2 linked regions of the Halioglobus japonicus genome follow. The protein of the gene in region 2 interacts with the protein of the main gene of each other region in a pairwise test. Links are inferred from orthologs where the notes say so. Each region holds a gene or a part of one and is shown on either strand. Other genes may lie near its edges.

Evidence for each region. The genes of interacting proteins can lie anywhere in the genome.
Region 1: the proteins of eno (region 2) and rpe interact in binary tests that used the Escherichia coli proteins (3 or more experiments, as listed by UniProt). The link is inferred for Halioglobus japonicus from one-to-one orthologs.

The regions. Positions count from the first base shown.
Region 1 is NZ_CP019450.1:228,430-231,220, reverse strand. It holds rpe (ribulose-phosphate 3-epimerase), read left to right. Parts: upstream 1-957; coding sequence 958-1,626; downstream 1,627-2,791. Other genes in the region: trpE (anthranilate synthase component I), read left to right, coding at 1,856-2,791; BST95_RS21215 (nucleotidyltransferase family protein), read left to right, coding at 529-804; BST95_RS01150 (aminoglycoside phosphotransferase family protein), read left to right, coding at 1-230. UniProt on the Escherichia coli protein: Catalyzes the reversible epimerization of D-ribulose 5-phosphate to D-xylulose 5-phosphate.
Region 2 is NZ_CP019450.1:3,148,619-3,154,839, forward strand. What follows is about bases 3,434-6,221. They hold eno (phosphopyruvate hydratase), read right to left. Parts: upstream 5,577-6,221; coding sequence 4,290-5,576; downstream 3,434-4,289. Other genes in these bases: ispD (2-C-methyl-D-erythritol 4-phosphate cytidylyltransferase), read right to left, coding at 3,434-3,987; BST95_RS14855 (septum formation initiator family protein), read right to left, coding at 3,991-4,269; kdsA (3-deoxy-8-phosphooctulonate synthase), read right to left, coding at 5,597-6,221. In the rest of the region: BST95_RS14825 (peptidoglycan DD-metalloendopeptidase family protein), read right to left, coding at 1-126; BST95_RS14830 (DUF368 domain-containing protein), read right to left, coding at 146-1,075; BST95_RS14835 (protein-L-isoaspartate(D-aspartate) O-methyltransferase), read right to left, coding at 1,078-1,710; tRNA pseudouridine(13) synthase TruD, read right to left, coding at 1,792-2,802; more of ispD, read right to left, coding at 3,274-3,433. UniProt on the Escherichia coli protein: Catalyzes the reversible conversion of 2-phosphoglycerate (2-PG) into phosphoenolpyruvate (PEP). It is essential for the degradation of carbohydrates via glycolysis.

The DNA of each region.
Region 1 (2,791 bases), 2.9 Mb from region 2 along the record:
ATCTCATGGGGCTGCAGCGACACATCAAGGTGTTGGGCACATTCGCGCGCCTGTATTTGCGCGACGGCAAGACCGCTTACCTAGATGACCTGCCACTGGTGGTCAGCTATGTGCGCGAAATGCTGGCGCGTTATGGCGAGACGCCGGGTCCGATAAGCGAGGCGGCAGCCTGGTTTGAATCGGATGTCATGGCCGCCGTTCGCCAGCAGCCCTGGGGCAGTGCACTGTGAAGGCCATGATCCTGGCCGCCGGCTTCGGCGAGCGCATGCGCCCCTTGACTGAGCACACGCCCAAGCCGCTGTTGCGGGTGGCGAATACGCCGCTGATGGAACATCACCTGCGCCGCCTCGCAGCGCTGGGGGTGGTTGATATCGTGATCAATGTGGCGCACCTGGGCGAGCAGATCGAACACTACTTCGGTGATGGCCGTGCCTTTGGTGTAAACATAACGTACTCGCGTGAGTTGCAGCCGCTGGAGACCGCCGGGGTATTCAGCAGGCCCTGCCGCTGTTGGCAGGCGCGCCGTTTATGGTCATCAATGGCGATGTCTGGACCGATTACCCCTTTGAGCGCCTGCGCGAATACACCCTGGCACCCTGGGAGCAGACGCATCTGGTTATGGTCGATAACCCCGAACATCATCCCCTCGGTGATTTTTGCCTGGATGAGGCGGGGCGGGTCAGCAAGCGAGTGGGCAGTCGCCCCGGTCATACCTATGCCGGCGTGGCCCTCTTTACCCCGGCCTTCTTCGCTGGCCTGGCCCTGGCCGCCTGGCCCTGCGGCCGCTGCTGGATGCGGCGATAGCCGCCGGTGCCCTGGGCGGAGAGTACTACCCCGGTGAATGGGTTGATGTGGGTACCCCCGAGCGTCTGGCGGAACTCGATACGCTGGTCACAGCGAGGGTGCGTTCGGCGCAGGAACAGGTAGAATAGCGCCACTATTTGAAGGAGCCCTCCCATGGCTGATTACCTGATCGCCCCCTCTATTCTCTCCGCCGATTTTGCCCGGCTCGGAGAGGAGGTCGACAATGTCCTCGCCGCCGGTGCCGACGTGGTGCACTTTGATGTGATGGACAATCACTATGTGCCGAATCTCACGATCGGCCCGATGGTTTGCAAGGCCCTGCGCAACCACGGTGTGACGGCGCCCATCGATGTGCATTTGATGGTGCAGCCGGTCGATCGCCTCATTGGCGATTTCGCCGAGGCGGGCGCAACCTACATCACCTTTCACCCGGACGCCTCCACCCACGTGGATCGCTCCCTGCAGATGATTCGCGACGCAGGCTGTAAATCGGGCCTGGTATTCAACCCCGCCATGGGCCTGGATGCGCTTAAGTACGTGATGGACAAGGTCGACATGATTCTCCTTATGTCGGTCAACCCCGGCTTTGGTGGTCAGTCGTTCATCCCGGGTACCCTCGACAAGTTGCGCGAGGCGCGGGCGCTGATTGACGCCTCTGGCCACGACATTCGCCTCGAGATTGACGGCGGTGTGTCGGCCAAGAATATTCGCGAGATCGCCGCTGCAGGCGCGGACACCTTTGTGGCGGGTTCCGCCATCTTTAACCAGCCCGATTACGCTGCAGTGATTGCTGAAATGCGGGCCGAGTTGGCTAAAGTCTAAGTACGGTGAAGCCGCACCGGCAGGGGGCGGCCGCTGCTAATCTCCCCGGTTGCGATCACTAAGCGGCCATGTACAATAGCTGCTCCACTTATCCGGAGATCGCTGTGCAAACAGCAATGCGTACAGGCATCGACCTGCTGTCGATGCGAGAGGTCACCTGCTGGCGATGGTAGCCAGGGCATTCGTTCGACCTTATTTCTACGCAAACTGACTTCTCCGAGGACTTCCCATGAATCCGCAGGACTTTGCCGCGCTGGCGGCACAAGACTACAACCGTATCCCGGTCAGCATTGAAGTGCTGGCCGATCTGGAAACACCCATCAGCGCCTACCGCAAACTGGCGGAAGGGCCTTATTCCTTCTTCTTTGAATCTGTTCAGGGCGGCGAAAAGTGGGGCCGGTACTCCATTATTGGGCTGCCCTGCCGCACGGTACTGAAGGTGTTCGGTTACCGCGCCGAGACCTGGGTCGACGGTGAACTCACCGAGAGTGAGGAAGTGGCTGATCCGCTGGCCTATGCCGAAGCTTTCCAGGGCCGCTATCGCACCGCGCCCCGGGAAGATCTTCCCGTGTTCCACGGCGGACTGGTCGGCTACTTTGGCTATGATACCGTGCGCTACGTTGAGCCGCGCCTGCGCGCCGGTACGCCGGAAGACGATCTGGGTAACCCGGATATTCTGCTTATGGTGGCAGACGAGGTACTGGTGTTTGACAATCTCGCCGGCACGATCCGCCTGATCGTCAATGTCGATCCCGCTGAACCGGATGCATTGCAGGCCGCAGAAGCGCGCTTGCAGGCATTGGTGCTACGTTTGCCCGAACCCATGCCGGCACTGCCCCCGGTAGTGCTGGATGCCGCCGATAGCGCCAACCTGGAACAGCAGGCCGATTCCCACTTCACCGAAGAGGCTTACTTTGAGGCCGTCGACAAGGTGAAGGAATATGTGCTCGCCGGCGATGTTATGCAGGTAGTGCCCTCGCAGCGTATGAGCGTGCCCTTTGATGCCCCGCCGTTGAACCTGTATCGCGCCCTGCGCAACCTCAATCCCTCGCCGTACATGTACTACCTCGATCTCGAGGATTTCCATATAGTCGGTTCCTCGCCGGAAATCCTCGCCCGCGTAGAGAAAGGCCTGGTCACCGTGCGCCCGATAGCCGGCACCCGC
Region 2 (6,221 bases):
GCTGTACTGGCCGCTACTGGAGCCGGCGCGATTGCGATCTTCAACCGGCGCGGGCGGGCTGCCGCCACAGGCTGTGAGCAGTGCGCACAGGAGACAATACATGGCACCCCGCTGGCCCAGTTTCATGCTCCCGCAGCGCTGCCCCCTAGGGGCTGGCGCCTGCCTCCTGGCCCCAGCGCCGCTCGACCAACCAAACGAGGCAAAAGCCGAACACCATTAGCGCCATGCACAACAGCGTCTGCGGATCGGTGCCCGTCTGCACCAGAAAACTGTCGGGGAGTACCGGCACCTGCTGCGCGGGTTTAAGGCCGCCGCTGCTGCTCTCTACCCAGGCCAATACCCGTTTCCAGGGCCAGACCACCAACAGCGAACCGAACAGAAAACCCGTGAGCAAGGCCATGGTGGCCTCATGGAAGCGTTGTAAAAGCCAGTGCAGCAGGCGCGAAAACACCATCAATCCAAACACCGCTCCCGTGGCCAGCACCGCCAGATAAGCAAGATCCAGCGACTTCACCGCCAATAACGTGGGCCCGTACATACCGATAAGCACGAGAATGAAACTGCCGGAGATGCCGGGCAGTATCATGGCGCAAATCGCCAGGAAGCCGGCGAGAAATACTCCGGGCAGGCCAAAGTCCAGGTTCACCATGGGCGCCAGGGCAATGGTCACCGCCACGGCAATGCCGGCAGCGAGGCACACCAGCCGACCCGTGTTCCACGCGGGCACCTGTTTCAGTAATACCAGCGACGAGGCGAGGATCAGGCCGAAGAAAAACGCCCACAGGGGCACAGGATGATACTCCAGCACCCAGGACAACAGCTGTGCCAGGGTCGCCACGGCGGTGACAATACCCAGCAGCAGCGCCAGCAGGAAGCCGCCGTTAATGTGCTCCCAGGCACCGCGAATATCCAGCTTTAGCACCTTGCGCGCAAACTCGAGATCCACTGCACGAATCGCGCCGAGCAGGTCGTCGTAAATGCCGGTGATAAAGGCCATGGTGCCCCCGGACACACCGGGAACAATGTCTGCGGCACCCATCAGGATGCCGCGCAGATATACGCCCAGGGAGGTCAAGGCTACCTCACTGTGCCAGGTCGCAGCGGCACGAAACGCACCTCTTCGACGATGGTGGTCTCAAACCCCTCGTGGGTGCGATCCACGATCTGCAGGTGCTGGGTGGCGCCACCAACGGGCATCACCAGACGCCCGCCCGGCGCCAATTGGCGCAGTAAATCTTCGGGAATACGCTCGGGGGCAGCGGCGGCGAGAATAGCGTCAAAGGGGCCGCGCTCGGGCCAGCCCATGCCGCCATCGGCGTGATTCATGTGCACATTGCGCAGCTTGAGCTGGCGCATGCGCTGGCGAGCCTTCTGCTGCAGGGGCTTGATGCGCTCAACGCTGTAAACCTCGCCCACCAACTGCGCCAGAATGGCTGTCTGGTAGCCCGAGCCCGTACCGATCTCCAGCACGCGTTCCGGGGCCCCGCCCTCGAGTAGCAGCTCGGTCATGCGGGCCACGATATAAGGTTGCGACAGGGTTTGCTGAAAGCCAATGGGCAACGCGACGTCTTCGTAGGCGCGATGAGCCATAGCCTCATCGAGAAACAAATGCCGGGGCGTCGTCGCCATGACGTCCAGCACCTTATGATTACTAATCCCCTGGTCGACCAGACGCTGGATGAGCCGCTCGCGTGTCCGCTGCGATGTCATACCAATCCCCTTGAGGTCTACCCTGCTCACTCCTGATACCACTCCGAATGTCCCGTTATTGTTTGTTGTTACCCGGCAGAATCACTGCCCTTGCAACAATTCGCCCAGCAGCGCTGTCGCATAGCTGCCAACCCCTAAGCGAAACTCCAGTTGCAATACGTCATCATCACAAAAGTCCCAGCAAAAGTCATCCGCAACAAGCCGGCTCGGCCGCCAGGCCAGTTCCAGGCCCGCCCGCTCCAAATGCTCACAGAGGAGCTGCTCAGCAGCGAGCGACGCACCGGGTTGCAGATAGCTTTGTGGCGCTCCACGGCCCCACAGCGGCAGGCCCGGGTGCAGATCACCCGCAGCGGCCCGCTCGGCGATGTCGGCATCGGGCTGCTCACAGACAAACAGGCTGCGCGTACCCTGCAACATGCAGGTATCGCCCGGCAATACCTCGCGCCAGGTACCGGCATTCACCCGCTGGGCGAGAGCAAGGTTGAACAGATAGCTGCGCGCCGCCGACAGAAACAGGCTGCGCTTATTGCGGGAGACCTTACGCGCACCGCGCTCCAGCCAATGGCGAGCCTGATCCAGGGTGGCACCATCGCGGCCAAAGCGTTGCTCGCCAAAGTAATTGGGTGTGCCCTCGGTTTGAATACGGTGCAGACGCTGATCAATCGCGTCGCGGTCGCCCTCCAGGTCGCGCAGCACGATCCGGAACCGATTGGCCTTGTGTACACCGCGCTTGAGTTTGCGCTGATGCCGCGTCACCGCCAGCACGGTCACGGCGCCTTCCTCGGACAACAGCTGCCAGTCGGGCTCGGCCTTGCCCGCCATGCGCACACTGAACCACTGGCGCGTTACGCCCTGGCGATCTTTCATACCGCTGTAGCTGATATCCCGGGGATGAATCCCGCTCAGAGAAGAAATGCGTTGCGCCAGATCGGCCGTATTCAGCAGACGTTTTTTCAGGTGCAGAAAGACATGCTCGCCTTCACCGACCGGCTCGAAACCGAGCTCTTCATCGACAAAGAAATCTTCCGGGCGGGCCTTGAACAAGGCCTGGGCCACAGCGTCGCCATGGGCCCGGGGCCGGGCTACCATCATTGAGCTGCCGCTTCCAGCAATACCACGGCGTGCGCGGCAATACCTTCCTCGCGGCCGGCAAAGCCCAGCTTCTCGGTGGTTGTGGCTTTAACATTCACCTGCCCGGCAGATACCTGCAGATCCGCGGCGATGTGCTCGCGCATGCCGGGGATATGGGGGCCATTTTTGGCGTCTGGGCAATAATCGTGCTGTCGAGGTTAGCCACCACATAACCGGCCTCATGCACCAGCGTCGTCACCTGGCGCAGCAATTCACGGGAATCCGCGCCGGCGTGAGTGGGGTCCGTATCGGGAAAGTGGCCTCCGATATCGCCGGCGGCAATGGCTCCCAGCAGCGCATCGCACACCGCGTGCAGCAACACATCGCCATCAGAGTGCGCCACCAGACCCCGGGCGTGCGGGATCGACACCCCGCCGAGCACAATGCTGTCCCCGGGACCAAACTTGTGCACATCGTAACCGTGCCCGATTCTCATAGTATTTCCTCGTCAGTGCGACGCTCAAGATACCAGGCGACCAACGCCAGGTCGGCGGGCACCGTCACCTTCAAGTTGGCGGCGGCGCCCTGGATCAGCGCCACTCTATGCCCTGCATACTCCATTGCAGACGCTTCATCGGTGACCGTCAGGCCCGCCTCTCGCGCATTTTCCATTGCCTGCAACAATGCGCCAAGGGAAAACATCTGCGGTGTCTGCGCGCGCCACAACTGGGTGCGATCCAGCGTGGTGAGCACGTGGCCCGCGGCATCGCTGCGCTTGACGGTATCCACCACCGGTTCCGCCAGAATCCCGCCGTTGCCGGTACTGGTGACAGCGGCGATAAGCCGCTCAACATCGGCAGGGGCCAGGCCAGGCCGCGCGGCATCGTGTACCAACACCCAGTCATCGGGCGCTGCCCGCGCCGACAAATCCTGCAGTGCCGCCAGCACGGAATCGGCGCGCTCGTCGCCACCCACGACAGTGTGAATACGCGCATCATCGAGCAGCGCCAGGGACTGTGCACGGGTATCGTCAGGATGAAGCGCTATTGTCAGGGAGCTGACAGAGGGGGCTGCGAGCAGCGCGCGAACGCTGTGTTCCAGCAGGGTACTCCCTGCCACTTGCAGGTATTGCTTGGGCGTATCGCTGCCCATGCGCGCGCCGATACCGGCGGCGGGAAGCACAGCGTGACAGGCAGGTTCAGGCACGCCCTATTCCGCCTCGTCATCCATCTGGTAAAAGGTTTCGCCGTCGCGCACCAGGTTGAGTTGTTCCCTGGCTCGTTGCTCCACACCGGCATTCCCGGTTTGCAGCTCCAATACTTCGCGCTCAAGCACGGCGTTGCGCTCGCGCAACACCGCGTTTTCTTCGGTAAAGCGATCGACCTGGCGCTTCAGGCGCTGCTGCTCGGCGAGACTCCCCTCGGCAATCCACAGGCGGTACTGAAGCACCACCAGCAGAACCAGTAGAATGCCGAACAACCAGCGCAAGGGCCCGGTCCCGACTCAGCTTAGCGCTGGAATTCCGCCATGCCGCGGTAGGGAGCGCGGCTACCCAGCTCCGCTTCGATGCGCAGCAGACGGTTGTACTTGGCCACGCGATCAGAGCGACACAGCGAGCCGGTTTTGATCTGGCCAGCGGCCGTCGCTACTGCCAGGTCGGCAATAGTGGTGTCTTCCGTTTCACCGCTGCGGTGCGAGATAACCGCGGTGTAACCCGCAGCCTTGGCCATGGCGATGGCGTCGAGCGTCTCGGACAGCGAGCCGATCTGGTTGAACTTGATCAGGATGGAGTTAGCGATGTTTTTGTCGATACCTTCCTGCAGGATCTTGGTATTGGTAACGAACAGGTCGTCACCCACCAGCTGCACCTTGTCGCCAATTTTTTCGGTGAGCAGCTTCCAGCCATCCCAATCAGATTCATCCAGGCCATCTTCGATAGAGATGATGGGATGCGCACCAGCCAGGTCTGCCAGGTAGTCGGCAAAACCGGCACTGTCGTACTGCTTGCCTTCGCCGGCCAGGTCATAAACACCGTTCTTGTAGAACTCAGACGCCGCACAGTCCAGCGCCAGAGTAATGTCAGTGCCCAGCTTGTAGCCGGCATTAGCTGTAGCTTCGGCAATCGCTTCCAGAGCCGCTTCATTAGAGGGCAGGTTGGGCGCAAAGCCACCTTCATCACCCACAGCGGTGTTCAGACCGCGCGCGGAGAGCACTTTCTTCAGGTGATGGAAAATTTCTGCGCCGGCGCGCAGGCCTTCGGCGAACGTCGGAGCCGCAACGGGCTGCACCATGAATTCCTGAATATCGACATTGTTATCGGCGTGCTCACCGCCGTTGAGGATATTCATCATCGGTACCGGCATGGTGAAATCGCTGGTGCCGTTAATGTCGGCAATGTGCTGGTACAGCGGAATGTTTTTACCGGCTGCAGCTGCCTTGGCCGCGGCAAGAGACACCGCCAGAATCGCGTTGGCGCCGTAGGTTTCCTTGTTCTCAGTGCCGTCGGCATCGATCATCGCCTGGTCGAGGTCGCGCTGCGCAGCGGCGTCGGTGCCCTTGAGCATGGCGTTGATAGGGCCGTTTACAAAATCGACCGCCTTGGTGACACCTTTGCCCAGGTAGCGGCTGCTGTCGCCGTCGCGCAGCTCCAGCGCCTCGCGAGAACCGGTGGAAGCACCGGAGGGCGCGCAGGCGGCGCCCACGTGGCCGGATTCGAGCGTCACTTCAGCCATAACCGTGGGATTCCCGCGGGAATCCATCACTTCAAACGCCTGAACACTAGCGATGTTACTCATAGGGTATTACTCCGTATTTTCTAATCGATCTGCAGGGGCGGCAGTGATTTGACGAGATCGTCCACTGCTTTCACCTGCGACAGGAAAGGGGCGAGCTGGTCCAGCGGCAGCGCGCTGGGACCATCACAAAGGGCTTCATCGGGATCGGGATGGGCTTCGAGGAACAGCCCCGCCAGGCCAGTGGCCATGCCAGCACGGGCAAGCTCTGCCACCTGGGCACGGCGTCCGCCGGAGGCAGCCCCACCGGGATCGCGACACTGCAGGGCGTGGGTCACGTCGAAGATCAGCGGCGCATTGCCGCAGGCCTGCTTCATAACACCAAAACCAAGCATGTCGACCACAAGATTATCGTAGCCAAAATTGCTGCCGCGCTCGCACAGCAGAATGCGGTTGTTGCCGCATTCGCCAAACTTCTCAACGATGTTGGCCATTTGCGAGGGACTTAAAAACTGGGGCTTCTTCACGTTGATGACAGAGCCGGTGGCTGCCATCGCTGCAACCAGGTCGGTCTGCCGTGCCAGGAAAGCCGGCAACTGAATAATATCTGCAACCTCGGCAGCGGGCGCAGCCTGTTCCGGGGTATGCACATCGGTAATCACGGGCACTCCAAAGGTCGACTTGATCTCGGCGAGAATGGACAGACCT